Regions from separate parts of the Pseudarthrobacter sp. NIBRBAC000502771 genome, predicted to be linked through region 3. Evidence: riboswitches for the same ligand, from Rfam matches in the RefSeq annotation. Region 3 holds a riboswitch; each other region holds the start of a gene.

Region 1 (7,398 bases), 1.6 Mb from region 3:
CCTGTGGCACAGGCGTATGCCGGGCACCAGTTCGGCGGGTACTCGCCCCTGCTCGGTGACGGACGGGCGCTGCTGCTGGGCGAGGTCATTGACCGGAGCGGCCGCCTCGTGGACGTCCACCTCAAAGGCTCGGGGCGGACGCCATTCGCGCGCGCCGGGGATGGCCGCGCCGTCGTCGGGCCAATGCTGCGTGAATACATTGTCAGTGAGGCCATGCACGCACTGCACGTTCCCACCACCCGTTCGCTCGCCGTTGTGGCCACCGGGCGGCAGGTTCGGCGCGATGACATGCTGCCCGGCGCCGTCCTGGCACGGGTTGCGGGCAGCCACCTGCGCGTTGGCAGCTTCCAGTACGCGCGCGCAACCGAAAATATGGACCTCCTGAAGCGGCTGGCGGACCACGCCATCGGCAGGCACTACCCGCAGGCGGCCCATGCCGCAAACCCCTACCTTGCGCTGTTCGCGGCAGTTGTCTCCGCCCAGGCAGAGCTCGTCGCCCGGTGGATGCTCATTGGCTTCGTGCACGGGGTCATGAACACGGACAACATGACCATCTCGGGGGAGACCATCGACTACGGGCCCTGCGCATTTATGGACGCCTTCAACCCAGCCGCCGTCTACAGCTCCATCGACGTCGGTGGACGCTACGCCTACGCCAACCAGCCGGTCCTGGCCGAATGGAACCTGGCCCGGCTCGCCGAGGCCGTGCTCCCGCTGATTGACCAGGACCAGGAGAAAGCCGTGGCCCCGGCGGTGGAGGTCCTGGGCGGTTTCCGGGGCCAGTACAGCAAGGCATGGACCCGGGGGATGGCGGCCAAGCTGGGTCTGGACGGCGTCGATGAAAGCGGCGCCGCCGGGGCCTTGGTGGATGATGTCCTCGACATGCTGAAGGACGGACCCGTGGACTACACCCTGTTCTTCCGCAACCTGGGTAAAGCCGCCCGAGGGGACCGCCGCCCCGTGCGCGGCATGGTCCTTGACCTTGCCGCCCTTGATTCCTGGCTGGTGCGGTGGCAGGATCTCCAGCCGGACGCTCAGCTGATGGACAGCGTGAATCCTGCGTACATTCCCCGGAACCACCTTGTGGAGGAGGCGCTGTCCGCAGCCACCGGAGGGGACCGGGCTCCGCTGCAGCAGCTGCTGGCAGCTGTCAGCCACCCCTTCACTGAACGGCCCGGCCTGGAACGCTATATGCAGGGACCGCCGGAGGACTTCGGCAGCTACATGACGTTCTGCGGGACCTGACCGCGGCGGCGCGGCGGGTGCGTTAAAGACAGGAGGGTGGCAGCCGGTTTCCCGGCTGCCACCCTCCTTCACAGTCGGCACCGCCATGCGGGCCCGACCGGCAGGGACTAGGCTACGCGCACTGCGGAGTACCCGCCGAGCCAGCTGATGGAGTGCACCTGCGTGTCGAAGCCGTTGACGCCGCCGCTGACAACCTGGCCGTTGCCTGCGTAAACGCCCACGTGGCCGGAGGTGATGATCAGGTCACCGGGGGCGGGAGAGCCCACCACCGTGCCATACTGGAAGAACTGGGTGGGGGCCAGGTCGCCTACGGACTTGCCGACGGAGCGCAGTGCCTTCTCAACCATCGCGGTGCAGTCCTGCTGGACGCCCAGCTGGCTGTAGGCCGAGGCGAGGATCGCCGCGCCGGTGCCCGTGCCCGTGGTGGAAGCCACAGGCGTTGCCGAGGCGTAGGACATGTTCATGCCGGTGTTGGCCGGTGCGGTGGCGGCTGCCGCCTGCACGGGTGCTGCAGCCGGGGCCGGTGCCGGCGCTGCGGTGTAACCGGCGCCGGGAATCTGGATCTGGTCGCCCGGGTAAATGACCGAGGACAGGCCCAGGCCGTTGGCGGACAGGACGTCATTGAGGTTGACGCCGTACGCCGCGGCGATGGCGCCGAGGGTGTCGCCGGAAACCACGGTGTGGACGTTCCCTGCTGCTGCGGCAGGGGCTGCGGCCGGTGCTGCGGCGGTGGCCTGCACACTGGTCTGCTCAGTGGTGTCCGGTGCGGTTACGCCAGCGTGGGCCGGGGCGCCCACGCCGAACGCAATGCCGGACGCTGCTGCCACAGCGAGCGCCGGGCGGCCCAGGGAGCGGGCCTGCGACTTGGCTGTTACGGCGAGGCCCTCGAGCACAATGGAGCGGGCCGGAGTCGCGCGGTGGCGGGCTGAAATGGAATTTTTTGACACGGTTGATCGCCTCTCCCATGCCTGCGGGGTGAGCTGTCGGGTTCGGGCTGGAGATACCCGGCCGGGAGCGGCCCCGCGATGGAGGGAGGCGCTGCCGACTTAACCCCTAGGCCACATGTGGCCGTGGAAACTTGGTTCCCCCGTCCCTGCCAACTGGAGCGGTTGGATCCCATGGTCAGCGGCAGGGCTCGGCATACTGACGGGAATGTCCCGTCTGAGAGGGACACCTGACGACCCTAACCCATGGGCACGGCGATTGTCACATTTAGGTAACATACGAGGCTGCCCTCTCGAATTGCGCAAACGTGTGGACGATAAGCCTGCTTCCCGCCTGACCTCGACTGATGGCGGTGGCTGCCGTCCAAGTAACAATGTGGAGACGGCTTCCTGCGTGCCCCTCCAATCCGCCGGTAAGCTTCGGGACTATGCCCCTGTTCGTGACCACCGCCAGGTTCCCCGTGCTGGGGGGCCTGGCGGCTGTTGCCCTGGCCGCCACCGTTGTCCTTCCGGCCACTGCCGACGACCCGCCCCCAACCGGCGGGTATCCTTCGTGGGCAGACGTGCAGGCGGCCCAGTCCTCGGAAGCTTCGAAGGCGGGGGAGATCACCATCATCAACGGACTGCTGTCCCGCCTCGAAGCCGAGTCTGAGGCGGCAGGGGAAGCCGCCGTGCGCTCGGCGGCAGGGTACGCTGCCGCCGACGCCGGGCTCCAGGCAGCTTCTTCCCGCCTCGAGACCCTTTCCGCCCGGTCCGCCCACGCCAACCAGGAGTTGGCACGTTACCGGAAAGACCTCGGCGCCCTGGCTGTCGAGTCCTACAAAACCGGCGGAACCAACACGGGGTTCTTCGTGGCGCTGGATGCCCTGGGAACCAACAGCGTCCAGGGGCTCAACCTGGTCAAGCTCGTGGGGGACAAGACTGCGGCCCTGGTCACCAAGGCGGCGGCCGCTGAACAGGCAGCCGCCGCCCTTGCCGACCAGGAGAAGGTTGCCAGGAGCGAGCGGGAGCGGCTTGCCGCGGAGGCGAAGGCAACGCTGGAGTCCGCCCGCGCGGCCCAGGATTCGCTGGCCCGGCAGGTGGCGGAGGAACAGCGGCATGGCGGCGAGCTGACAGCCCAGCTCGCAGCCCTGAAAGGCACGACGGCGGCCCTTGAGGGTGAGTACCGCCAGGGCCAGGCGGCGCAGGCTGCCTACGAGGCGGCCCAGGCGGCCAAGCGCGCCGCCGCGCAGGAGCAGGCCCGGCAGCAGGCGGAGGCCGCGGCCAGGGCCTCCGCCGCGGCGGCGCAGCAGCCGAAGGCACCCGCGCCCGCGGCAAACCCGGCCCCGGCAGGTCCCGTCCAGCCAGGCGGTGTCCAACCCGTTCCGGCCCCTCCTCCCGCTGTCGATCCCGGGCCGGCCGCCCCGGAGGCGCCGGCCCCGCCGGCTCCGCCCGTCGTCGTCGTTCCTTCCGTTCCCGGCGGTGCGGTGAACGATCCGGCCGGAGCGAAAAGCTATGCATCGGGGCGCCTGGCCGCCTTCGGGTGGGGCCAGGACCAGTTCCTGTGCCTTGCCCAGCTGTGGACCAAGGAGTCCAGCTGGCTGACCACGGCCACCAACGCCTACTCCGGTGCCTATGGAATAGCCCAGGCGCTGCCGCCGGGCAAGTACGCCAGTGCCGGCAGCGACTGGCTCACCAGCTACCGCACGCAGGTCGACTGGGGCCTTGGCTACATCAAGGACCGGTATGGTTCCCCGTGCGCGGCCTGGAACCACTCCGCCGCCCTGAACTGGTACTGATTGACGCGTTAGGCTGTCCCCATGCCTGATTTCGAACGGTTCCGCGCGCTGCTCGAAGAGGAGCGGGCCCGGCGCGTGGCACTGCTGCCGGCGCTGCGGGCGGATATCGAGGCCGCAAATTCGGCGCGCCAGGACTCCAATGTGGATGACGAGCACGATCCCGAAGGTGCCACCATTGCCTTCGAACTTTCGCAGGCTTCAGCGCTCCTGAAACAAAGCTCGGCCGGCCTTGGGCAGATTGAAGCGGCCCTTGACCGACTGTCCGCGGGAACCTACGGAACCTGCGCGGTGTGCGGGGAGCCTATTGCCGAGGGCCGCCTGGAAGCCCGGCCATGGACGCCGTTCTGCATCCTGCACGCCTCGTCCGGCCGCGGGCGATGACGGAGGCCCCGGAGGTGGTGTCGGCGGCTGCGGAGTTCGTCGACCGGACGCTGCAGAATGAGGGCTCCTGGTACCGGGCCGACGACGTCGGGAGCCGGCTGGGCGGGCAGCTGGCCTCGTATGGATCGTCGGTGGGGGCCGTCCGGGGGACGGTCCGTGACGCGCTGCGGAAATTCAAGGACCTGGACCATGACGGCACGGTCATGCTGGCCTCCGTATTGTGGGGACAGCCGCGGCCCGGTTCGCGGCCGGTGTTCGAGCGCCGCCTGGCCGCCGTGGTGCTGCTGCAGTCGCGGGTGCGGCTGCTCCGGCATTCCGACCTGACCCGGCTGGAAGGGTTCCTCCGTTCCGCCCGGGCAGGGGACCTGGCGGCGCCCCTGCTCTCCGATGTCCTGGTCCCGCTGCTTGCGGGGCTGGGCGGGCGTGAACGGCAGCGGGCCGGCGTTGTCCTGGCGCGGTGGCGGGAAGATCCGGACCCCGGGCTCCGGGCGGCAGCCGCCGCCCTTGAAAAATACTTGTCCATGTGAAACGTACCAAGGAGATCCATATGAATGAACCGTTTGACCTTGAGCGTTTTGTTGCCGCCCAAAACACCGGCGGAACCTATGAGCAGGCACTGGGCGAGCTGCAGGTGGGCCGGAAGTCGGGCCACTGGATGTGGTTTGTCTTCCCCCAGCTTGCCGGGCTGGGACAGAGCGCCACATCCCGCAGGTACGCCATTTCGTCCCTTGCTGAGGCTCGCGCGTACCTGGACCACGAGCTGCTGGGCCCACGGCTCCTGGAGTGTTCACTGGTCCTGGCAAACCACGCCGACCAGTCCGCCGAAGACATTTTCGGTGGCGTCGATGCCAAAAAGCTCCGCTCCTGCATGACGCTGTTCCTCCGGGCGGCGCCCGGAGAAACAGTGTTCAAGAGCGTCCTGGCCCAGTTCTTCAATGGCGAACCGGACCCGGCTACCGACGAACTCCTGGCCGGCCTGGACGCGGCGGACTGATCACGGAGGAGGCGGTGCGGCAGCCTGGACGCGCCGCACCGCCCAGGCGGCCGGGTCGCTACGGCGTCGGGCTGCCGCCGTTGACGTTGAGCGTTTCGCCCACCACATAGCTGGATTCGGGCGAGGCAAGGAACACGTAGGCGGGGGCAAGTTCAGCAGGCTGGCCCGCCCGGCCCAGGGGAGTGGACTGGCCGAATTCCGGGAGTTCCTCCTTGGGCTGGCCGCTGCTGACCTGCAATGGGGTCCAGATCGGGCCCGGCGCCACGGCGTTCACCCGGATGCCCTTGGGGGCCAGCTGCTGGGCCAGGCCCTTGGTGAAGTTGTTGATGCTGGCCTTCGTGGTGGCGTAGTCCACAAGGGTCGGCGAGGGGTTGTAGGCCTGGATGGACGTAGTGTTGATGATCGTTGAGCCCGCCGGCATATGCGGTACCGCGGCCTTGGTCACCCAGAACATGGCATAGACGTTGGTTTTCAGGGTGTGGTCGAATTGCTCATCGCTGATGTCTTCCAGGTCCTCCTGCGCAACCTGCTTTCCGGCGTTGTTGACCAGGATGTCAACCCCGCCCAGCACGGCCACCGCCGTGTCCACCAGTTCCCGGCAGGCGGCCGAGTCCTTGAGGTCCCCCGGTACCTTGACGGCCTTGCGGCCGGCAGCCTCAATGATTCCGGCAATGCGCGCGGCGTCCTCCTCTTCCTGCGGCAGGTAGGAAAGGACGACGTCGGCACCCTCCCTGGCAAAGGCGATCGCCGTTGCTGCCCCGATGCCTGAGTCCGCGCCGGTCACAATGGCCCGGCGGCCGTCGAGGCGGCCGGTGCCCCGGTAGGTTTCTTCGCCGAGGTCGGCCTTGGGCGCCAGTTCCGCATCAAGTCCCGGCTCCGGCTGGTGCTGCTTGGGCGGGGAGATCTTTTCGTAGGCAGTCACGGGATTACGGAAGGTGTACTGGTCGGTCATGGTGGTACTCCTGTTCGTGCGGGACACGGGCTGGTTCGTCGCCCGGGATCGTGAAGCAGCAATGCTGCGCAGGCAGCAGCGAGAAGCTAAGCATGCTTACGGTTCCCAGCCTAGGCAAAAGCTCCCTCCCTGCCAAGCGGCGCCGCGGTCAGCCGCGCTGGACCTCCACCAGCCTGACCTCCGCCAGGCGGCCGCCGTCCACCACGGCCTCCATGTAGGTGCAGGCCGGCTGGCGGCGCCGATCCGTGGGCGAGCCGGGATTCAGCAGCCGGAGCCCGCCGGGCGAGACCGTATCCCACGGAATGTGGCTGTGCCCGAACACCAGGACGTCCGTGTCCGGATACAGTGCCTCGCACCGCAGTTCGCGGCCCTTTGCCTGGCCGGTCTCGTGGACCATCGCAAAACGCACCCCGTCCAGGACTGCGGTGGTGCGCCCGGGCAACCGGCGGCGAAGGTCGGGGCCGTCATTGTTGCCGTAAACGCCCAGCAGGCGCCTGCTCCGTTGCTCGAACTCGTCGAGCAACTCCGCCTCCACCCAGTCGCCCGCGTGGAACACCACGTCGGCATTTTCGACGGCGGCCCATACCTGTTCCGGCAGGTCTTTGGCGCGTTTTGGCACATGGGTGTCAGCGAGCAGGACGAGGTTCAGTGGCATACCGGAAATCCTGCCATGCGGCCCTGTTCCGGTGCGCCTGCGGGTCGTACCCTTGGGCCGTGGAGGTGATTGCCATGGAGGCAGCCCAAGGCGACCGGATCGTCGTGCGTGGCAGGAATGTGGGATCCGCGGACCGGCACGGTGTGATCCTCGAGGTGCGTGGCGAGGGCGGGCACCCGCCGTACCTCGTCCGCTTCGACGACGGCCACGAAACAGTCATGTATCCCGGCGGTGATTTCGCCGTCGACCACGGGCAGGGCACCTGACGTCCCGCCGCTTCACCTGTCAAACTGGGGCAATGGATCATTTCCCGCCCTCCAGCCTGTCCGCCACTCCGCCGCCGCGGACCGGCCCCCGTGACCCGGGCGATGCCTGGGTGGAAGGGGACCGCGGCCGGTTCTGGGGCAGGTTCGGAGCGGCCGGGGTCCTGGCCTGGGATCCCGGCAGGG
Region 2 (7,398 bases), 1.1 Mb from region 3:
AGGGGCGCACCCGCACACGATGCATTTCCACGGTGTCCACAGGGCCGAAATGGACGGCACTCCGGGAATCGGCCCAGGGTCCATTTCCCCTGGGCAGAGCTTCACTTACGAGTTCAATGCGACCCCGTTTGGCACGCACCTGTACCACTGCCACCAGTCACCGCTGGCCCCGCATATCGCCAAAGGCCTCTACGGGGCCTTCATTATCGAACCCAAGGAGGGCCGGCCCAAGGCCGATGACGAGATGGTGATGGTCATGAACGGCTACAACACCGACGGCGGGGACGACAACGAGTTCTACTCCGTCAACGGCTTGCCCTTCCACTTCATGGACTACCCGGTCCAGGTCAAACAGAACGAACTCGTGCGGATCCACCTGATCAACGTGCTGGAATACGACCCGATCAACTCGTTCCACGTCCACGGGAACTTCTTCCATTACTACCCCACCGGGACCATGCTGACACCGAGCGAATACACGGACACCATCTCCCAGGTTCAGGGCCAGCGCGGCATGCTTGAGCTGCGCTTCCCGTATCCGGGCAAGTACATGTTCCACGCGCACAAGACCGAATTCGCCGAACTGGGCTGGATGGGCTTCTTCGAGGTGAGCGCATCATGACACGCACGCACACCACACCCGCCGCACCGGCATCAACGTCAGCGTCGGCATCCAGGTCAACAGATCAGACAGTCGTCCGGCGGCCGAAACCCCGGTGGCTGCTCGGTCTCGGACCCCTGGTCCTGATAGCCGTCCTCCTGGGCCTGTTTTCCCTGCTGAACGGCCCGGGCCTGTCCCGGCTCGGCCAGGGAGTTCCACCCAAGGAAGAAGTGGCGGTGGAGGACGTCCGGCTGACCCCGGGCCAGATCATCATCACTGTCCGCAACGAAGGCCCGGACCCGGTGGCCATCGCCCAGGTCGACGTCTCGGACTACTACGCAGCCTTCACCCAGACCACCGAGACCATGGCCCCGCTGCAGACCAGCACCATCACCGTCAGCTACCACTGGGTGGACGGGGACCCCTACGAGATCGCCCTGGTGACCTCCATCGGGGGCAAGATCCCCGCCGCCATCGACGCCGCCGCGCTGAGCCCCGAACGCGACGGCTCCTTTTTCGGCCTGATGGCACTGCTCGGCGTCTACGTCGGAGTCATTCCGGTGGCGCTGGGAATGCTCTGGATGCCTTTCGTCCGGCGCTCCTCCGCCGCCTGGGTGCGCGGACTGCTCGGCGTCACCGTCGGGCTGCTGGCCTTCCTGACCTTCGACGCCACCCTTGAGGCCTTTGATCTCGTCGCCGGCACCAGCGCCTTCGGCGGACCCCTCGTCGTGATCCTGGGGGCGCTGCTGTCCTACCTGGTGCTGGAGGCGACCGACGCCTGGATGCGCCGGCACCAGGACCTGCACACCACAGGGGAGCCCGCCGCACTTTCGCCGCGCAGGCTGGCCCTGCTGATCGCCGTCGGCATCGGGCTGCACAACCTCGGAGAGGGCCTCGCCATCGGCTCGGCCTACGCCGTGGGCTCCTTGGCCCTGGGCGCCTCCCTGATCATCGGCTTCGCCATCCACAACACCACCGAAGGCCTTGCCATCGTCACCCCCATGGCCCGAACAAGACCCTCCCTTGCCCGCCTCGCCGTCCTGGGCCTGATCGCCGGCGCCCCTGCCGTGCTCGGGGCACTGATCGGCTCCACCGTGTACCAGCCCACCCTGGGCGCATTCCTCCTCGGTCTCGGCGCCGGGGCCGTCGGCCAGGTCGCTGTCAAGCTCCTGCCAATGCTCAAGGACCCCGAAGGAAAGACCTTCACGCCGCTGACCGCCGGGGGAATCGTGGCAGGCCTGGCCGTCATGTTCGGCACCGGCCTGCTCGTCGTGGCCTGAAACCGGCCAAATCCGTGCCGGCGGAGGCCTGTGCCATGCCACCTGACCATGGCAGCCGTTGAGACAGTAGGGATCCATCCCGCCGGTCCCGACCTGTTCGATCAGGTTGTTGTCCTGATGGATCAAGCTGGCGCGGGATAATGAGGCCATGGCCAAGACTCCCGCCCAGCGCATCAAAAAACACGGCAGCAAAGCCACGGTCCCCGCCCACCAACTGCCTCCTGTGATCAACTCCACAACCAGCCGGTCGCCGCAAAAGGCGCAAGGTAACAGCAACCTGATCGTTGTTGCCGGCGTCGTAGCCAGCCTTTTCTTGTTCTGGTACCTGCACTTGCTCACGCTGAACCAGATGACGCAGTTGTCCGGCGGTCTCGCGATGCCGGATTCCCTTGTGGGCGGCTTTTCCACCGAGTATGTTGGGCAGCTGCGCGCTGCCATGGACGATGACGCCCGCGGGCAGCTCGGCTACGTCCACAAAACCGCGGGGACGCTGTTTCCTCTCATTTTCGGCTTCAGTTGGCTCCTGCTGATCGGCACGAACGTGGCCGTCAAGACCGTGCGTTGGGCGTTGTGGATGGCGCCGATACTCTTCGTCATCATCCGACTGTGGGCCAACGCTGCCGTTGACGCCGCCCTTGCTCCTGCCACGCCCGATGCCAGCGCGGTGGCTGCGGCGTCAGCCCTCACGGTCGGGGGCTGGGTGCTTCTCATCCTGAGCCTGATGGCGGGAGGGGCGGCGGTGTTCCTGGGACGCCGGGACGCCCGGCGGAAGCCCAGGCTGCCCTGACGATCCGCTGTTCCCACCGGAGAATGCGAAGGTTTCCACCCGAACGAACTGCGGGTGAAGTCAGTATTGCCGGTCTCATGTGGTTCGGACGGGCCCTTCTGGCAAATGAAAGAATCAAGTCCGACGTCAGAGCTTCCGCAGCCGCCGCCACATGGGGCAAAGGCGGCAGACGGCATCAAAGGCGACGGGCCGATAGTGGTCAAGGCCAAATGATGGCGTTCCGAATCCTTAACCATATTTAAGCGACGATGAGCAGCACGGGATGGGCGAGACCCCGACTCCTCCAGTTGCGCTGACCCGGCGCACGTAATGCCGTGACGCCCCTTCCGCAAAGCTAACGGAACGATTACGGTCCGATTAGTCAGCTATAGTGGAGCCTGAAGCATCGATACCAAAGCGTTACCTGATCCGGAGCCAAGCTCTGCCAGCGGATCAGGTGCACGAGTCACCAACTGGCAGAGGCGGAGGAACCATAACCGGCAGTCGCAGGACTGCCTTGGGGTGAAGTCCGTCAGCAGCAAGCCCTCATCCAGCTAAAAATCCTTCCGGGGACATCTCTGCGCAGAGTGCTTGTTACGGCGGACCGGGTCTTTGAACTCTCTGACCCGAATCCGACAGCTAACTTCGCAGGCTTACCCGGAGAGGAAAAAATCTTGGCCAGGCAATACTCCAGGGGCCGCCGACGCGCGACAGGCCCCGCTTCGGCGCGCCGGGCGACCGAGGTGTTTACCGCGGACAGGCCCCGCGATCCGCAGCGAGAAGCACGCCGTCGCCGGGGACCCTTCCGCCAGATCACTGATTTCGCCGCCTCCAGCGGTATCGGCCAGAAGGGCGGCATCGCGTTGGCAGCAACGGGCCTGGCACTCACCGTGACTGTTCCGGTGACCGGCCCTGTGATGGCCGCCCAGGAACCCGTTCAGGCCGCGTCCGCCGTTTCCGCCGCCCCACAGCCTGAAATTTCCGCGGCGCCGGGAGCTCGAATCGACTTCAGCCGCTCCCCGGTAGCCACGAAGGCGGACCCGGACGGCAAGTTGAAACAACTGCTCAGTGCCCAGTCGGCCGGTGCCCTCACCCGCGCAGCCTCCGCTGGAACTCTTGGCGCTCCGCTCGCTGCGATGACCACAGTTTCGCCGTTCGGGCTCCGGGTCAGTCCCATCACAGGCGGTTCAGGAGATTTCCATCGGGGACAGGACCTCGTCGCCCAGTGCGGCACTTCCGTCCTGGCCGCTGCCGCAGGCACCGTCACCTTCGCAAGTTGGGACCAGTATGGCGGAGGGAACCGCGTGGTCGTGGATCACGGCAACGGCCTGAAAACCACATACAACCACCTGTCTTCCTTCAACGTGACCAAGGGGCAGGCAGTATCCCGGGGAGACGTGGTGGCCTTCAGTGGGACCACGGGCGCCTCCACCGGCTGCCACCTCCACTTCGAGGTTGAAGTCAACGGGAAAGTTGTCGACCCCACCGGCTGGCTCTAAATTCAACTGATAGCGGGCTCCGCGCAAGCTTGCTCGCAGCGGCGGCCGGCTTCCATGCAGATACGCCAATGTGCTCGTGCATGCGATTCGCACTCGTCCGGGAGTCCGTGCAGACGGTCTGACAGGCTTTCAGGACGGCCCTGGTGATGTCCGATTTCGTAGCCGGTGTGCCGGGACAAGATATTCCCGGTAATGCCGCAGATGTAGGCGCTGCATATGGCCCAGTGCACTCGCTGCACGTCAGAGGTAGCCGGGATGGCCGTGCGCCTGAGCTGCCGGCACTCCTGACGCTGGAAGAAGTGGAAATGATCACTGAGTTCGGCGCAGTCCACGTTCCCGGAAAACCCGGGTCGTCCTGACGGCCACAGTCCGGGCTGGTGCGCGGCTCTACCGTGGAGCGTCGGGATCTGATGCGATCTCTGGCGCTGGCTCCTGGCGATGAGGGCAAAAGTTGCCGCTGATGCGAACGGAGAGATGCCCTGCAGCCGGACGGACTCCGGGCCGGGATCACCGAAGCTGGGGCGCTTTCGCACAGGACCTAGCGGTCCAACGCCGAGCCCGTGCCGAGCATCTTTCCGCCACGCCGATGACATGCTGGGCAGGGTCGGCCCGCTACCCGCCGCCTCCAGGCCTCGGGCCGAATTTCGTCACACGCTAATCATGTCCCCTGGAAGCTTCGCGTTTATACCGGCGATCGGTAGCGCAAGCGAGGGGATCCAGGCCGGCGCAGAAGTGAAAGATGCACGCCGCCATCTCTGATCTCCGAAGTACGGTCGAGGCCCGGTCCGGGGCGCGTCCGGTCACTCACCAAAGGTCATCGAAGCCGGGCTGGGCAGAACAGCTTACGCAGTGTCAGCAATCTGGAAATTGCCGGAGGCGGATGCGTCCGGGCCGCTGGATCGCCAAAAAGTTATGGTAAAAAGCCTAGGCGGCAGGAAGCGATTCGATAATGTTGATGAACCGGGTAGTGACGAGGGGTGATGGGTGATGGCTGTCGCTGCTCTCATCCTCACCGGAGTTTTTGCCCTGCTCGACGTCGCGCGCCACGTGATCCAGCGACGCAGCACGGGCGACGCCGGGATCCGGCAGTTCTCGGTCGGGCCTGGATCCCTGCAATGGTGGGCGCACTGGGGCATGGAATTCGGCACCCTGATCACGGGCGTGGCCGCGCCTATCGCAGACCTGACCGGACTCGCGCCGCTCGAGGTTCTGGACCACCCGGTGGCTCGCGGTGTCGGCACGGCACTTGCCGTGCTCGGCATCTTGGCTACCTTCGCCGCCCAACTTGCGATGGGAGCATCCTGGCGTATCGGTGTGGACGAAACCGAGCGAACCGTCCTGGTCACCTGGGGCCCGTTCCGGCTCGTCCGCAACCCGATCTTCAGTGCCGTGTTCCTGGCGTTCCTGGGCCTGACGCTGATGGTGCCCAACGTGGTCGCGGTCGCCGGGTTCGCCGCCATCCTTGTCGGCACCCAGATGCAGGTGCGGCGTGTCGAAGAGCCATACCTGCGCCGTACGCATGGCACCGCATATACCGACTACGCCTCACGGGTGGGCCGATTCCTACCCGGCATCGGACGGCTACGGTCTGATCAGCGGAATGAGCGTTGATGTCTGGCACGGGACGGCAGTCTGTAACCCCGGCAGGCAGCTGATGCCGTCCACCCGGGACCGCGCACCGCTTCAGCTGCCGACGCCACCCGCTACTTAGAGGAAAGCACCAGGGAAAAACACTGTTCCCGTGAAGGGCAACCGTGGCATCCGCGCACAAGAACCCGACCCTCATATGGTCGCCTCGGGATATGTAGCTGTCTTCGACAGGGACATCCTGCACGCCGGCCAACCGAACCTAGCCCCGCCCGCTGCGCTGGGCCAATGACAAGGACGGAAACCATGAGGAATGGGGCAGAATTCGCGCAGCACTTTGAGAAGCTCAAGGTAGGAAATCGCCTCTGCGGCAGCCGCCCCAACTGCAGATCTCCGGCTCTTTCAGGTCGACAAGACGCACCATCAGTCTCAGCAAACACTCGGGCCCCGGACATCACCCTGTTACCTTGCCGTTATACGTTGTTGAGGACCGATGCTTCCCCTCCCTAGAAGGAAATCATGGCCTTATCGTCTGACCTGTCCGATACCGTCGACCCTTCCGCCGTCGCGCCGCCCCCGGGCGCTCCACACAGGGGCGCGGCCCCGCGCGGGAGGAGGACGTTCCTACACGGCTTCAGGGACGATGCCCCGGCCTCGCTGGTTGTCTTCCTGGTGGCGCTGCCGCTGTCCCTGGGCATCGCCGCGGCCTCCGGAGCTCCGGTCATGGCCGGTCTCATCGCTGCTGCGGTCGGTGGGATCGTTGCCGGCGCCCTGGGAGGCTCGCCGCTTCAGGTGAGCGGGCCGGCGGCCGGCCTGACGGTCGTCGTTGCCGGACTCGTGGACGAGTTCGGCTGGGCCGCGACTTGCGCGATCACGGCCGCCGCTGGTGTGGTGCAGCTGCTGCTGGGCTTCAGCCGGGTGGGGCGGGTGGCACTGGCCGTCTCCCCGGTGGTCGTCCGGGCGATGCTCGCCGGGATCGGCGTCACCATTGTCCTGCAGCAGCTCCAGGTCCTGCTAGGCTCCAAGCCAGCAGGGTCACCGCTGGAAAACCTTGCCCGGCTTCCCGAGGCGATCACAAATGTGGAGCTGCACTCGGCGGTGCTCGGCCTGCTGGTCATCGGGCTGCTCGTTGCATGGAAGCACCTGCCGCAGGCCGTACGGAAGGTCCCCGGCCCTTTGGTGGCCGTCGTCGCCGGCACCGCAGTCTCGACAGCGTTCGCGCCCGGGATTGAACGGATCACCTTCTCCGGGTCCGTGTTCGATGCCGTGGCATTGCCGGAGCTGCCCGAGGGGAGTTGGGCGACGGCGGGCATGGCGGTCATTTCGGTGGCGCTCATTGCCAGCATCGAATCGCTGCTGTCCGCGGTAGCCGTGGACAAGATGCACACCGGTCCCCGCACCGACCTCAACCGGGAACTCGTGGGCCAGGGCTCGGCAAACCTTGTGTCCGGGATGCTCGGCGGCCTCCCCGTGACCGGGGTGATCGTTCGCAGCGCAACCAATGTGGAGGCCGGCGCCAGGACGCGGAAGTCCGCCGTGCTGCACGGTGTCTGGGTCTTGCTGTTCTCCGCCCTGTTCGCCGGACTGATCCAATTGATCCCGCTGGCCGTGCTGGCCGGGCTACTGATCGTGATCGGCGCCCGCCTGATCAAGATCGCGGACATC
Region 3 (7,398 bases):
CGAAGGTATCGCGTACCTGGCCGGGGGCGGGCGTGCCCTGGTCCACCACCTCTGATCCGGTCAGGACCAGGCGGACCACGGGCTTACCCTGGACCGGGACTTCGTCGTAGCCTGCCAGGGCGGCAAGGGCCAAGTGTGCGGGGTTGAGCGATACCCCGGCCTTGACCAGGATGTCCCCTTCGAGGGCTTCCTCCCCGGCTTTCCGGATGTGCTCTCCCGCGCGGGGCTCGCCCGGACGCGCCTTGCCGCCGGTCATCAGGACGGGCAGCCCCTCGTCATCCTGCCCCAGGACCGCGTTCTCGCTGCGAAGCACCGCCTTTGCACCGGGCGGGATGAGGCCACCGGTGGCAATGGGGCTGGCCTGGTGCGGCGCCAGCCGGCTACCGGCCTCCACCGGGATCCACGGGCCGCTTCCATTGACTGCCCAGCCGTCCATGGCTGAGGAGGCGTAATGGGGCATGTCCTGGAGGGCAACGATGTCCCGGTCGAGCTTGCGGCCAAGGGCTATCCGCAGGGCAACGGGGCCTGGCGGAATGGGGGTTGCTGCATCGAAGGCAGCCTGCCGGGCTTCCTGCCAGGTGTGCGCTGCCTGGTGATGGTCAGCAGGCGTGTGTTCAGTTTCGCCCCTGCGCGCCTGCGGCTCTGCTCGCGGCGGCGCGTCAGGACCGTGATGGGGTTCTGCGGTCATTCGCCGGGAGTCCCGGCGGCTTCAGCGTCGTAGTCGGCCGCCAGCGAACGGGCCACGGCCAGTGCCGCGTCCATCGATGCCGCATCCATCTCCCTGCCGGGTGCGGCAGCCAGTCCGGCGGCGAAGCCTGCGATGAAGGTAGTCAGCGGTGCGGCGGGCCGCACAACAGAGTGGGCGGCCACGCCTGCAAGCGCCAGCACGGCGTTGATATCCACCTGGACGTCCTCAAGTTTGTACGCCTGGAGGAGCGCCCTGCACCACTCTTCCAGTGTCTCGTCCTGGCTTTTCACGACTTGCCTCCCACGTTGTCTCCGGCTGTGCGCCGGACTTTCCCATGCGTGCTGGTTCCCGGCGGCAACACCCAGCGCGGCAGCATCGTCCCAGGTATCCACATCGGCGGTGGACCCGGCGGGGACTGTGACAAGCTGCACGTCCAGACTAGCAAGGAGCGCCCTGACCGAGCCGTTGACCAGGGCGTTGCGTGAAGCCAGGTCAGCGCAGGACCTTTTTAACCCAGCCGTGCTGTAGAAACCTGCCAACGGCTGGGTCCTGCCGTCCTCGGAACGGGCCACCACCCCACCTGGGCGGACGCCGGGATCGGACTGCAGCAATGCGTCCCGCAGCACTGCCACCGCCTGGGCGGCCAACGGCATGTCGCAGGCCAGCACCAGGGAGTAGGGGGCCCCTCCCCCGTTCCTCGCCAGGGTATCCAGGCCTGCGGCAATCGCAGCCGCCGGACCAGCAAAGGGCGGCTCCTCCCGGCATGCAAGCAGGTTGGCAGGGCGGACCGACAGTGGCAGCGGGTGGCCCTCCCCGGATTCACCCGGCAGGACTCCCGCATCGCCAACAACCACGGTCAGCCGGGCACCGGCCGCCGCGGCAACGGCGCGCTCCAGGAGGGTTTGGCCGTGGAAAATCAACGACTGCTTGGGTACACCGCCCAGGCGGGATGATCGTCCCCCGGCCAGGATCAGGGCATCAAAAGCCAAGCTGTTCTTGTGCACCCCCCCAGCCTAGCGACCGGCACCCTTTCCGGTGCCGGGAGGCGCCGGGAAACCGTCAGGCAGCTCGCTCCGGCAGCAGGAACGGATCCCATGCGGGGGTCGGCTTCTCCAGTTCCTTGATCTGCCAGATCGTCCCGTGCGGCGGCTCGGGAACAAACCGAAGGGTCCACCCCATCTCGGCGGGAGTGTGGTCGCCCTTGACGTTGTTGCACCGCAGGCAGGCGGCCACCAGGTTCTCCCACGAATCGGCACCTCCACGCGACTTTGGGTGAACGTGGTCGATTGTGTGCGCAGCCTTGCCGCAGTAGGCACATTTGTGACCGTCCCGCCGGAGTACGCCCCTGCGGCTGACGGCCGTTGAGTGGTTGTACCTGGGCCGGATGTAACGGTTGAGGAGGATCACGGACGGGCGGCCCAGGACGTCGGTGGGCCCCACCACCGGGTCCTCCCCTTCGGCCACGACGCTTGCCTTGCCCGTGAGCACAAGCACCAGCGCCCGGCGGAAAGTGATAACCGCCAGCGGTTCATATCCAGCATTCAGAACGAGAGTGCGCATGCACTTACCTCTTCACGGCCGCACCCGTCAGGGGCACGAGGGCCGGCTGCCCTCGGCATGTCCGGGCTATGGATCGACATCACAAGAGTAAACAAAGAAGTGCAGAATCAGGTAATCGCCGCCCCGGAGGCCCCTTCCGTCACCATGCCAGGGAAAGGGCGGAGGCGCCGGCGGCAAAGCCCTTAAGCGCAAAGGACCCCCGCCTTGCTGGCGGGGGTCCTCTGGCAAGCAGCACGCGGGCCGGCGCTTGTTAAGGCCGGCACAGGAATGCCTAACGTACGCGGATGGCTACCGGGCCGGAGCCAACATTGGCGCTGAAGACCACGGTGTCGTTGCCATTGAAGCCGCCGTGGACGGCCATGCCGTTACCGGCGTAAACGGCAATGTGGGCCATGCCGCCGCCACCGTCGGCGTAGTACAGCAGGTCGCCGGGCTGGGCCTGGGACATGGGCACGGTGTCACCCAGCGACAGGTAGCCTGCCGGCCAGTCGTGGAAGTGGATGCCGACGGCAGCCAGTGCGTTGGTCACCAGCATGGTGCAGTCCTGGTGCACGCCGAGCTGGGCGTATGCGGCGGAAAGGATGGCTGCACCCTTCCCGCTTGCGGAAACCTGGGCGGCGGGAGCAGCCGGAGCAGCGGCGGTAACAACCTTGGCCGTGGCCTTGGCAGCAGCAACAGGCTGCGCCACAGGCGCGGGAGCAGCTTCCTGCACCTGGACCTGGGGCTCGGGCTCGACGACGGGAGCCGGCGTGGTGGTGACAGCAGGCTTCTCGTAGCTGATGGCAATGGTGGAAGCCGCGGAAATCGGGGCGTCGACGGCCGATTCAACTTCGAGCTGGGACGCCGGAGCGGAATCGCGCTTGACGTTGGCGTCGGCAGCGTTCGCTGCGAGCCCGCTGGTCAGGACCAGGCCGGAGGCCGCGGCGATAACAGCAGCCTGGCGGCCCATGCCACCGGCGTTGTCGCTGACAGCTTTGGCAATGATGGCGATCGAGTTGGTTTTGGTGACCTCGGCGCGGTGCCGTGCGGTAGCACGAGTCGTCATGAGTTCTCTCTTTCGTTTTTCCTTCGGACCGCGTGTAGGCAGGCAAAGGGGGCTGGACGCGCCGGCATCTTGGGGGTACGCCGGCGCATCCCGAACGGGGATCTGGTTTCTAGCGGAAAAGCTGTGGGCAAAGAAATAGCCCTTGGAGCGCTAAGCCCAAGAACTACTTGTTGAGGTGGTAGTACGACGAGGTACCGGTGGCTGCGGGCGAGTGCAGCAGCGTGCCCTGGGAGGGGTTGAGCGCGCTGATCATCATGCCGTTGCCGACGTAGATACCCACGTGCGCGCCGCCGTTCTGGACAACGAGGTCGCCCGCCTGCGGGGTGGAGGTCGGGGTCATGATGCTCCACGCGTTGGTGCGCGGGATGCTGATCCCGGCCTGTGCGTAGACCCACTGGACGAACCCGGAGCAGTCCCAGCCGGTGACCGGGCTGGTGCCGCCCCATACATAGGAGTGGCCGATGCCGGTGTAGGCGATGGCTGCAATGCCGGAGGTTGCGGCGGAGACAGTCTCGGCAGCCTTGGCGGCGGGAGCGGCGTCCTGGCCGGCGGCGCGTTCGGCCGGCGCGGTGGACTGGGGACGTACCGCCTCCACCTTCGGAGCGGCGGTGGTCTTGACGACCGGGCGCTCGAAGGAAACCGTGGCCGTGGGGGCGGCCGTGACGGCCAGTGCCGTCTGTGCCGAGCCGGACTCGGTGGATGCAGAGACACCGGCGGTGGTGTCAGCGGCGTTTGCTGGCAGGCCCATGCTCAGGATCAGGCCCGATGCGGCTGCCACTACGGCAGCCTACGGTCCCGGCATTTGCACTCACGGCCTTGGACACGGCGTCCAAGGGGCTGGTGCGAACCGTTTGCGCACGGTGGCGCGCAGAATGATGGCGTGAAGACACGAAGGTAGCCTCTCCCAATGCCTGCGAGGTGAGCTGTCGGATTCGGATGGGAGTCACCCGGCCACGCAGCTTCCTGGGAAGCTGGTGACTTAACCCCAAGGCCTTCTGGAGAGAAGGCCAAAATTGGTTCCCCCGCCCCTGCCAGACGATGAAATGCGAACGGACCTTGAGCGGTGGCAGAGTTAGGCAATCCACTCAAGAGCGTCAACTTCGGAAAAGTTGACGCGAGTTAGACGGTACAGCAGTTTTGTTTCAATGTCACATTCAGGTCACGGCAGGTCGCTGCGATCTGAGAGTGGGCAATCATTCGTTACAGCCAGCCCATGGGGTCGACCACTTCGCCGTTGACCTGCACCTCGAAGTGCAGGTGGCAGCCGGTGGAGGCACCTGTGGTGCCGCTGAGCGCCACGACTTCTCCACGGGAGACCGTCTGGCCCACCTTGACGTTGAAGGACGACAGGTGGTTATACGTGGTTTCCAGTCCGTTGCCGTGGTCGATGACCACCCGGTTTCCGCCGCCGAACTGGTGCCAGCCTGCGAAGGTAACGGTGCCGGTCGCAGCGGCAAGGACGGACGTCCCGCATTGAGCCACGAAGTCCTGGCCCCGGTGGAAGTCGCCGGAGCCGCCGGTAATCGGGCTCACCCTGTATCCGAACGGTGACGCGGTGACGAGGGAGGCTAGTGGTGCAGCCAGGGTGCCGGCCGACGCCGCCCGCGTGACGGAGCCGGCGGACTGGGCACTCAGGAGCTGCTTGAGCTTCCCGTCCGGGTCAGCCTGGGTCACCACGGCGGAGCGGCTGAAGTCGATCTGGGCACCAACATCAGCGGAAATCTGCGGCTGCGGGCTGACGGAGGAAGCTGCCAGGGGCGCGTTGCCGGACGCATCAGTGGCCATGACCGGGCTGGTGGCCGGCACTGTGACCGTCAGCACCAGTCCGGTGGCAGCCAGGGCGATTCCGGCCTTCTGGCCAATCCCGCTTGCGGCGGCGAACTCCGTTACCTGCCGCAGGGGCCCCCGACGGCGGCGCGCGTCGCGATGCAGATCGCGGGGGCGCTCCACTGCTGCGTCTTCGACAACCCGGGGTGCCGAAGGGGGGCTGGCTGCGCGGCGGCGCCCCCTGGAGGTCTGCATGGTCAAGAAGGGTTCCTCTCTGGAAAAGCCTGCGGAGTTAGCTGTCGGATTCGGGTCAGAGAGATCAAAGACCCGGCCCGCCGCGGCAAGCTTCTGCACAGGGGTATTCCCGGAAGAATCCTTCACTGGAGAGGCTTGCTGCTGACGGACTTCACCCCAAGGCAGTCCCCCGCTGCCGCTTGTGGTTCCCCCGCCTCTGCCAGTAACGACTCGTGCACCCGATCCGCTGGCAGAGCTCGGCTCCGGATCGGGTAACGCTTAAGTATCAACGATTGGTTCCACTATAGGGCCTTTAGACCCTAGGTAACAATTCCGTTATCTTTGCGTGGAAGTGCCTTGCCGGGGTAAAAGGCCGGGCCTCAGGGCTGGGACACGGCCACGAAAACGTGGGCGGCAACCTCGGGCGGCAGCTCCAGTGCGCCCTCGATGCCCGGGACCCGCACGGAGATGTAGTCACCCACGCGTTCCAGCGCCACGGCGGCACCGGGCCGGATTCCACCTTCGTCCAGTTGCGCCAGCAGTTCCGGCTCCACCTGGATCGGTTCAGCGAGCCGGCTGATGGTGACAACAGAGGCCGATGCGTAGCCCTTCATGGCTTCGACCAGGCTGATGGCTCCGTCGGCGCCGCCGGTGGCAGGCTGTCCACCCAGGGCGGCGAGCCCGGGGATGGGGTTGCCATAGGGCGATTCGGTAGGGTGGTCCAGCATCTCGTAAATGCGCCGCTCAACCCGCTCGCTCATGACATGTTCCCAGCGGCAGGCTTCGTCATGCACGTAGGCCCAGTCCAGGCCGATCACGTCGGCCAGCAGGCGTTCGGCCAGCCGGTGCTTGCGCATGACCTCGGTTGCCCGCTTGCGGCCGGTGTCAGTGAGTTCCAGATGCCGGTCACCGGAGACCACCACGAGCCCGTCGCGCTCCATCCTTCCGATGGTCTGGGACACGGTAGGGCCGGAGTGGCGCAGGCGCTCGGCAATACGGGCCCGGAGGGCAACGATGTTTTCTTCCTCAAGCTCCAGGATGGTCCTGAGGTACATCTCCGTAGTGTCGATCAGATCCGTCATCCAGCTCAGCTCCTCGAGCGCAGTACCTTGCGTTGTCCCACCGTATCGCCTCTTCCCGCGAGGTAGTCCGGGGGCCAGCTTAGCCTATTTTGAGTTTGTCCGAATAGCCGAGCGTCGGGCGGCGTCGCCCGGACGGCGCGTCTCATTGTCTGGACTTTGGGCCCGCCGGCTCCCGCCGCCCCTGCCATTCAGGCAGAATGGTGAAGGCCCGCTGCGCAGCCATCGCCTGCTGCCGGCCGGGCCATGACCCGCCCGTCCGGACCAAACTTTCGTCCCCGCCGAATTGGAGCACCTGTGAGCGACACCAGCATCACGATCCCCGCCGACCTCCTGCCGAAGGATGGGCGGTTCGGCGCCGGCCCGTCAAAGGTCCGCCAGGAACAGATCGATGCGCTGGCAGCAGCGTCCAAGACCATCCTCGGCACTTCGCACCGGCAGGCGCCGGTCAAGAACCTGGTGGGATCCGTCCGCGAAGGGCTGAGCCAGTTCTTCCGCGCCCCGGAGGGCTATGAAGTGGTCCTCGGCGTGGGCGGCTCCACGGCATTCTGGGACGTCGCGAGCTTCGGCCTCGTGGAGAAGAAGGCCCAGCACCTGTCCTTCGGCGAGTTCGGGTCCAAGTTTGCGGCCGCCACCAACAAGGCGCCCTTCCTGGAGGCTTCCTCGATCATCAAGTCCGAGCCAGGCACGCGGCCGGCGGCCCAGGCCGAGGCAGGCGTTGATGTCTATGCCTGGCCCCAGAATGAGACCTCCACCGGTGTTGCTGCCCCTGTCACGCGCGTTTCCGGAGCCGACGAGGGATCGCTGGTCCTGGTGGACGCCACCTCCGCGGCCGGCGGCCTGGACGTGGACGTTGCCCAAAGCGACGTCTACTACTTCGCCCCGCAGAAGAACTTCGCTTCCGACGGCGGCCTCTGGCTGGGCCTGTTCTCCCCGGCCGCCCTCGAGCGCGCCGCGCGGATCAAGGCAGGCAACCGCTGGATCCCGGACTTCCTGGACCTCCAGACCGCCATCGACAACTCCCG
Region 4 (7,398 bases), 1.1 Mb from region 3:
GTAACCCCTCGGATCCTTGACTACATACCCCCTAGGGGTATATATTTTTGTTGCCGCTGAAAGGGAATTCCCAATGATTCAAAATTTTGACAGCCAACAGTCCGCCCATGCCGCCGGCTACGGGTACAGCAATGAAAAGGAGGCTTACCTGCGGCGTTTGAAGCGCATTGAAGGCCAAGTGCGCGGGATCGCCCGCATGGTCGATGAAGACGCCTACTGCATCGACATCCTGACCCAGGTCGCGGCGGTAAACAAGGCGCTGCACGCGGTCAGCCTGGGCCTGCTCGAAGAACACATAGGACACTGCGTGGTGAACGCTGCAGCCGATTCGGACAAGGCCGGCGAGGCAAAGGTCAAAGAAGCAACAGACGCCATCGGTCGCCTGCTGCGGTAACGACGAAGGAGAACGTCATGAGCGTGAAGACAAGGGTCAACATTTCCGGAATGCACTGCGGCCACTGCGTGGCATCGGTGACCGAGGAGCTGGAGGAGCTCGAGGGCGTCGCTGACGTGGACGTTGCCCTGAACAAGGACGGCATATCCGTGGCCACGATAACGTCCGCGCGGGAACTGGACCCGGCCCGGATCCATGCGGCAGTCGCTGAGGCCGGCTACGCCGTGGTGGCCGGGGGTTAGGCGTGGGCATCGAAACCGTTGCTCCCGGTACCCGGATTCTTGAACTCGACATCCAAGGCATGACCTGTGCTTCCTGCGTTGCCCGGGTGGAGCGGAAACTGGGCAAGCTTGACGGCGTTGACGCCATGGTGAACCTGCCGCTGGAATCGGCTCGGGTCATCGTCCCTGACGCTGTTTCGGACCAGCAGATCATCGACACGGTGGCGGCCACCGGCTACACCGCCTCGCTCAAGGCCCAGGCGCCTTCCCGGGACAAACAACAGGTTCATGACCCGGCTCTGCCCCCGGCAGGGCCGGGCATTCATGACCAGGCTGCTGCACCGACGGCGGCGGGAACGGCCCTGTGGCCCCGCCTCCTGACGGCCGCGCTCCTGACCTTGCCGGTGCTGGTCATCTCGATGCTCCCGGCCGCCCAGTTCCCGCACTGGGGATGGGTTGCGCTTGTTCTGAGTGCGCCGGTGGTCACGTGGGCTGCGTGGCCGTTCCACCGGGCGGCAGCCATCAATGCCCGGCACCTGGCCTCCACGATGGACACCCTGGTATCCATCGGGGTCAGTGCCGCGTTCCTGTATTCGGCCTGGCAGCTTCTGGCCGATCCGATCATGACAGCACACCCCGGCATGGACATGCGCGCGCATGCACTCTACTTCGAAGTCGCCGCCGTGGTGACCACGTTCCTGCTGCTGGGCCGCTATCTGGAAGCCAACGCAAAACAGCGCGCCGGCAACGCCCTGCGCGCACTGCTGAACCTCGGCGCCAAGGAAGCCAGCGTGGTCCGGGACGGGACCGAGTCACGGGTCCCGGTTGATTTGCTCGTTCCGGGGGACGTCTTTATCGTCCGTCCCGGGGAAAAGATCCCCACGGACGGGTTCGTGGTGGAGGGCCAGGGCGCGGTGGACACCTCGCTGATCACAGGCGAACCGGTGCCGGTCGAGGTCGGTGTGGACGATACCGTGATCGGGGCGACCATCAACACCAACGGCCGGCTGCTGGTCAAGGCCACACGGGTCGGCAGTGAAACCACCCTTGCCCAGATGGGACAATTGGTCAGCCAGGCCCAAAGCGGCAAGGCGGCGATCGCGCGGCTGGCCGACCGGATCAGCGCGGTCTTTGTCCCGGTCGTCCTGGGCATCTCTGCGGTGACCTTTGCAGCATGGCTGATTGCCACCGGGGACCTGCAGCCGGCATTCACCGCCGCAGTAGCCGTGCTGGTGATTGCATGCCCCTGTGCGTTGGGTCTGGCAACTCCCACGGCACTGCTCACCGGGACCGGGCGCGGCGCGCAACTGGGCATCCTGATCAAGGGCCCGCAGGTCCTGGAAGACACCAGAACCGTGGACACCATCGTGCTGGACAAGACCGGGACCGTCACCAGCGGCAAACTGTCCGTCTCCGCTGTCCGGAGCCTGACCGGGGCCGACGGGGACGAGCTGCTCGCCCTGGCCGGGGCGGTCGAAGCGGCCAGCGAACACCCCGTGGCCCACGCCATTGCACGGGCCGCACGCGAACACGGTCCCCTGGCGGCGGTGGCCGACTTCGTCAGCGCCCCGGGCGGGGGCGTGCGCGGCACTGTCAACGGACGCTCAATTGTCGTCGGACGCGCCGGCTGGCTTCGGGACAATGGCATCGACACCCCTGCAGAAAGCATGGAACATCTGCACGCGCTGGAGGACTCCGGAGCGACCGTGATCTGGGTCGGCGTGAACGGAGAGGCCGGCGGCCTGATCAGCCTCACCGACACCATCAAGCCGGGCTCAGCGGCTGCGATCGGCAGGTTCAAGGAGCTCGGACTGCGTCCGGTCCTGCTGACCGGCGACAACACAGCCGCGGCGCTGGCCGTTGCCGCGCAGGTGGGCATCCCGGCCGCGGATGTGCTGGCAGGGGTCCTGCCAGAAGGCAAGGTTGAGGCCGTGCGCCGGCTGCAGGAGACCGGCGGAACCGTGGCGATGGCAGGGGATGGCGTCAACGACGCCGCCGCCCTGGCCCAGGCTGACCTTGGCATCGCCATGGGCAGCGGGACCGATGTGGCGATCGCCGCAGCAGACCTCACGGTCATGGGAAGTGACCTCGGGCAGGTCGCGCAAGCCATCGAGCTCTCCCGAAAGACGCTGGCCACGATCAAGACCAACCTGTTCTGGGCCTTCTTCTACAACGCCGTGGGCATCCCGGTCGCCGCGCTGGGCCTGCTGAACCCGATGATCGCCGGGGCCGCGATGGCCGCCAGCTCGGTCCTGGTGGTGACCAACTCGCTGCGATTGCGCCGCTTCGGACGGGCCGCGATGAGGTGAATCCCCTTCCGCCTGCGGCAGGGATGGTGAAGGCCGGTGATACACAACCCCCAAAGGCAGTGCATCACCGGCCTTCAGCAGTTTATTCACCGGCGCGGACAAACGTCGCGGCGCCTTTGGGGTCATCCGGGTCATGGGGCAGAACGCAAGTTCGTGGACGGACACGACGGGGTCGAGCTGCGGCCGTGTGCCCCGGTAATGCCTGTGGCCATGACGACCTGTCCAGTTAAAACGGACGTCATGTTTCTGGGCCTCCAGGCTGGCAGAAGAAGGTAGGAGAGGATCCACTGAGGCAGGCGCGGGACCGGTACGGCTGAAGCGCCGGAGGAGGTCCGGTCATCGGAAGCTTCCTGTCGGCGCCACTCTACGTTTCCGCAACCATGAACAGCTGACGGACTTGAAGCCGGAAACCGGTCTCTCCTTATATGTAGGCCGAGGGATTTACGGTCGCACCGTTAATCAGGACTTCGAAATGCAGATGGCAACCAGTTGACGCCCCGGTCGTACCAACGCCGGCAATCTGTTGGCCCTGCGTTACTGGTTGCCCAATCGAAACACCGATGCTGGCCAAGTGGTTGTAAGTGGTCTTCATCCCGTTGCCATGATCCACAACGATCCGGTTGCCACTGCCATAGGGGCTCCAGCCTGCCTCAACGACTTTCCCTGGGCCTGCAGCGAACACCGGGGTCGAGCATGCTCCTGTCAGGTCGATGCCGATGTGCAGTTCGCCGGCAGCTCCGGTGATGGGGCTGACACGGAATCCGAAGGGGGAGCTCACGTTCATGGCGGCCAGTGGTGCCCTCAGGCCGCGGGACTGTGCAGTGGGGGCCAGCGCAGCCGCCGGTGCTACTGGAGTCGATGCTGCAACCGTTCCGGCAGCCTCCACGGGCGACGCAGGTTTAGGAGCCGGCTGGGAGGTTACCGCGGGGCTGTCAAAGGTCAGGGAGGCGGTTGGCACTGCGGTAACTGCAGCCTCAACGGCAGGAACTGCGGACGCGGCGGCCCGGTCCGGAGCTCCGGCTCGGCCACCCGGGTCGGCCTGCGCGGCCGAAAGGGCCGTGAGGGCGATCATTCCCGTGACGGCAGCTGTAACGCCCCACTGATGGCTGCGCAGCAGAATGGCAGCGTCACGCAAAAGGGGGCGGCGTGTCCTGGTAGCAGGAAGGGCACGGCGACGGCCGTGTCTGGGCTGGGCAGACAAGATTGTGGTCCTCTCGGCGCCGGCGAAGTTAGCTGTCGGATTCGGACGAGTGGACTGTCCGGCTGCTGGAGGACGCGCGGTAACGCAGCCGCCAGGTAGCTTCACCCCAAGACGCGCTCCGGCGCCGTAAGTGGATCCTCCGCCCCCGCCTTGAGAAGCTCATAGTTATTGACCGCCGGCGGGGTTTGGCGTAGCGGTCAACACATACCCGCCAGGGGTATGCCTCTCTAGAGTAGCGAATCGTTCGCATAAGTTACAAATCCGTTATTCATTCCACTCGCGGCTGCTTGACCCAAGCAGCTGCGCATTGCCCAATAGTGGCGGCGTACATCGCGATCGGGGGATCCGGCGATGATGGGGGAGTGATCTGGCCAGGTCGCCCAACCGATTGACTGTCCCCCCGGACGCTGGCGCCCCCTTAACACCAACCGGTTCTGGGCGGTCTTCTACAACGCCGTGGTCATCCCGGTCGCCGCGCTGGGCCTGCTGAACCCGGTGATCGCAGGCGCCGCGATGGCCGCCAGCCAGGTCTTGGTGGTTTCCAACTCGTTGCGGCTGCGCCGCTTCGGGCGGCCCGCAATGAGGGTGTAGTCCCGATTGCGGCAGGGATGCTGAAGGCCGGTGATGCACAGCCCCCAAGGCAGTGCATCACCGGCCTTCAGTGGCTTACTTACCGGCGCGGACGAACGTGACGCTGCCCTTGGACGTCATCCAGGTCAGCGGGTGTACGGCGGTTTCGTTCTTCCCGTTCAGACCCGAGCTGAGGACCTGGCCGTTGCCGACGTAGATTCCCACGTGGCCGGGCTGCATGACCATGTCACCAGGCTGCGGGTCGGTGACCACGGTGCCGTAGTTCATGAACTGCATCGGGCCCAGGTCCCCGACAGGGATGCCGGCAGCGTTGAGTGCGTTTTCGACCAGCCGGGTGCAGTCCTGGATCATGCCGATTTGGGCGTAGGCGGAGGAAACCATGATGGCGTTGATACCGCTGGCCGCGGGCGCGGCTACAGGAGTGGCGGCAGCAGGGGCAACCGTCACCTGCGCCTTCACGGGCGCAGCCGTTGCAGCCACCGCGGGTGCGGCGGACGCCTTGGGCGCCTCGACGGCGACCGGCTTGGGTGCTTCCACGACCGGAGCCGGGGTGGTCTCCACCGCGGGACGCTCGAAGGAAATCTGGACCGTTGCATCCGCACTGAGCGGAGCCTGGACCTGGCTGGCGACTTCCATCGCCTGAACCGGCTCCGCCTCACGCTGGGCCGGGGCATCGGCTGCCTGGGCGGCAATGCCGCTGGTCAGGACAAGGCCGGACGCCGCGGCGATAACGGCCGCCTGCCGGCCGGCGGCACCGGCGTTTCCGGCGACCGATTTGGACAGCACCGCAAGCGTGCCGGTCTGGACAGGGACCGCGCGGTGACGGCCGTGAGCTTTGCGCATGGGCATGAAAGGGCCTCTCCCACTGCCTGCGGGGTTAGCTGTCGGATTCGGATGGGAGACACCCGGCCGAGGCTGGTACCAAAGGAACCAGGCACGGCTTCACCCCAAGGCCTGCCCACAGCAGGCCAGTGTTGGTTTCCCCGTCTCTGCCGGACGAAAGTTGCGAACGGATCCCGGGCAGCGGCAGAGTTAGGCAAGTCTGCTCGGGAGTGCCGCATTCGGAGAAACCGGCACGGCTTCGACCGTACTTCACGCACGCATCACTTGTCACATTTGAATAACATAAGATGCAGATCACAGGTCGTTTACTTTCTTCCTGATACCCCCACCCGGTATAGTTTCTGCTGTTGTCAGTGAAGTGGTATGTCCCGGCCGGCCCCTGCGCCCGGCTCTCACAGCCGTTCAATCCCAGCGCCCATTAGTCCTTCGTCAAGGAATGGAAACTGACATGTGTGGAACCGAAAACCGTTCCCAGCTGCCGCTTGCCGCGGCATCGGGGTGCAGCTGCTGCTCGACCGAAGCCGCCCCTTCCCCCACCGCAGCCGCCGGTGCCACTACCGTTGAATTCGCTGTGGACGGCTTGACCTGCGGGCACTGCGTGCAGACGGTCGAGAAGGCTGTCTCTGCCGTTGATGGGGTGGAATCTGCCTCCGTTGACCTCGTCCCCGGCGGCCGCTCCCGCCTGCGGGTGCAAGGTACGGTCGACGCGGCAGTGATGCGGGAGGCTGTGACTGCGGCCGGGTACACCTTCGCCGGCATCTAGAATCTGCATGTCCCCGGCACCTTCTGCTCGCGCCGGGGCATTGTGCCTCCCGGCGAGGAGGGCCATTTCCGCAACGTCACCACCCGCAGGTGCCCCCGGGCGACCTGAAAAGCCGCCCATCCCGGTGCCGACGTCGCTGAGCGGGAGCGGCAGACGGACATGCAGGCCCGCGCGTTGAACTAGAAGGAGCCGGCCGGCAGGAACATCCTGCCGGTTTACCCTTGTTGTGAGAGAACTCTACGGAAAGGAGGAAGAGTCGTGACTCCAGCGCATCGTCGCCTTTTCACGGCCTTCCTCCTGAGGGGAGGGTTCCTGACCGCGGCCCTGGCCGTCATTGCCGGCATCTTCGGCATGCACGTTATGGGCGGTGCCCACGACATGCCCCCGGGCCCCACCATGTCAATGGCAGGACCAGGGGGGACGACGCAGCTGCAGGCCATGGCGGCCAGCCACGTCCACGCCATGGGGACGTCCATAGGCGTGGCTTCATATGATCCGGCGGCTGCGGGTTCCTTCTCCTCGTCGTCCTGTGACCCGGCGGGGTCGTGCACCGAGATGTCTGCCGGTGACGCCGCTTGTGTCCTTGCCCCGGGACATACGACTCTCTCAGCTCCACTGCCGGGAACAGCGCCCTATGATCTGCCCGATTTTGGTGCCGCCGCTTTACTCGGCAGCATCTATTCCTACTCACCGGGCAGCCCCTCCCCCGGCGACCTCTGTATCAGCCGGACGTAAATCACTCCACCGCGCCGGTGCCTTCAACCGGTGCCATCGTCCAGCCAGATGGCCTGCAGCAAACACACCAGACCCCTTAGGGTTTGCCGCTGCATGCTCCCCCTTCCAGGCGGATCCCCCCGCTGATACTTTGAGGACCCTGATTTTCATGAAGAAGACCCTGACCATTTCGGCTGCCGCCATCGCCGCAGCCATCGCCCTCGCCGGATGCTCGGCCGGCTCCGGAACGGGGAGCTCGAACGGAAGCAGCATGCCAGGCATGGACCACGGCAGTTCCGGGATGATGTCATCCACCGCGGCCCCCGCAAGCTCAGCTGCGGCTGCGGCTGCCTTCAACGACG

What was found. Region 3 has a riboswitch for cyclic di-AMP ahead of NIBR502771_RS21145 (C40 family peptidase). Riboswitches for the same ligand answer to the same signal wherever they lie in the genome.
Region 1: it holds a riboswitch for cyclic di-AMP, as region 3 does, so the genes downstream of both, NIBR502771_RS14130 (LysM peptidoglycan-binding domain-containing protein) here and NIBR502771_RS21145 (C40 family peptidase) in region 3, are expected to answer to the same signal.
Region 2: it holds a riboswitch for cyclic di-AMP, as region 3 does, so the genes downstream of both, NIBR502771_RS16705 (M23 family metallopeptidase) here and NIBR502771_RS21145 (C40 family peptidase) in region 3, are expected to answer to the same signal.
Region 4: it holds a riboswitch for cyclic di-AMP, as region 3 does, so the genes downstream of both, NIBR502771_RS21020 (M23 family metallopeptidase) here and NIBR502771_RS21145 (C40 family peptidase) in region 3, are expected to answer to the same signal.

What each region holds. Positions count from the first base shown of each region.
Region 1 covers NZ_CP041187.1:3,016,734-3,024,131, forward strand. The annotation lists gene NIBR502771_RS14125 (YdiU family protein) at 1-1,245, shown strand, start outside; gene NIBR502771_RS14130 (LysM peptidoglycan-binding domain-containing protein) at 1,353-2,192, opposite strand; cyclic di-AMP (ydaO/yuaA leader) riboswitch at 2,196-2,396, opposite strand; gene NIBR502771_RS14135 (lytic transglycosylase domain-containing protein) at 2,618-3,967, shown strand; gene NIBR502771_RS14140 (TraR/DksA C4-type zinc finger protein) at 3,989-4,348, shown strand; gene NIBR502771_RS14145 (DNA alkylation repair protein) at 4,345-4,875, shown strand; gene NIBR502771_RS14150 (DUF1810 domain-containing protein) at 4,896-5,342, shown strand; gene NIBR502771_RS14155 (glucose 1-dehydrogenase) at 5,401-6,294, opposite strand; gene NIBR502771_RS14160 (metallophosphoesterase) at 6,443-6,949, opposite strand; gene NIBR502771_RS14165 (DUF1918 domain-containing protein) at 7,024-7,215, shown strand; gene NIBR502771_RS14170 (NUDIX domain-containing protein) at 7,248-7,398, shown strand, end outside.
Region 2 covers NZ_CP041187.1:3,577,708-3,585,105, reverse strand. The annotation lists gene NIBR502771_RS16720 (multicopper oxidase domain-containing protein) at 1-622, shown strand, start outside; gene NIBR502771_RS16715 (ZIP family metal transporter) at 619-1,881, shown strand; gene NIBR502771_RS16710 (hypothetical protein) at 2,030-2,668, shown strand; cyclic di-AMP (ydaO/yuaA leader) riboswitch at 3,071-3,317, shown strand; gene NIBR502771_RS16705 (M23 family metallopeptidase) at 3,322-4,146, shown strand; gene NIBR502771_RS16700 (isoprenylcysteine carboxylmethyltransferase family protein) at 5,134-5,757, shown strand; gene NIBR502771_RS16695 (bifunctional SulP family inorganic anion transporter/carbonic anhydrase) at 6,253-7,398, shown strand, end outside.
Region 3 covers NZ_CP041187.1:167,071-174,468, forward strand. The annotation lists gene NIBR502771_RS00755 (molybdopterin molybdotransferase MoeA) at 1-688, opposite strand, end outside; gene NIBR502771_RS00760 (NTP transferase domain-containing protein) at 685-1,692, opposite strand; gene NIBR502771_RS00765 (HNH endonuclease) at 1,748-2,248, opposite strand; gene NIBR502771_RS00770 (NlpC/P60 family protein) at 2,520-3,293, opposite strand; gene NIBR502771_RS21145 (C40 family peptidase) at 3,457-4,071, opposite strand; cyclic di-AMP (ydaO/yuaA leader) riboswitch at 4,188-4,382, opposite strand; gene NIBR502771_RS00780 (M23 family metallopeptidase) at 4,494-5,315, opposite strand; cyclic di-AMP (ydaO/yuaA leader) riboswitch at 5,326-5,567, opposite strand; gene NIBR502771_RS00785 (metal-dependent transcriptional regulator) at 5,675-6,376, opposite strand; gene serC (phosphoserine transaminase) at 6,671-7,398, shown strand, end outside.
Region 4 covers NZ_CP041187.1:3,540,422-3,547,819, forward strand. The annotation lists gene NIBR502771_RS16520 (metal-sensitive transcriptional regulator) at 74-394, shown strand; gene NIBR502771_RS16525 (heavy-metal-associated domain-containing protein) at 412-636, shown strand; gene NIBR502771_RS16530 (cation-translocating P-type ATPase) at 696-2,924, shown strand; gene NIBR502771_RS21020 (M23 family metallopeptidase) at 3,346-3,708, opposite strand; cyclic di-AMP (ydaO/yuaA leader) riboswitch at 4,131-4,326, opposite strand; partial or broken gene NIBR502771_RS21280 (hypothetical protein) at 4,498-4,716, shown strand; gene NIBR502771_RS16540 (NlpC/P60 family protein) at 4,792-5,565, opposite strand; cyclic di-AMP (ydaO/yuaA leader) riboswitch at 5,569-5,765, opposite strand; gene NIBR502771_RS16545 (heavy-metal-associated domain-containing protein) at 6,008-6,322, shown strand; gene NIBR502771_RS16550 (hypothetical protein) at 6,581-7,057, shown strand; gene NIBR502771_RS16555 (DUF305 domain-containing protein) at 7,206-7,398, shown strand, end outside.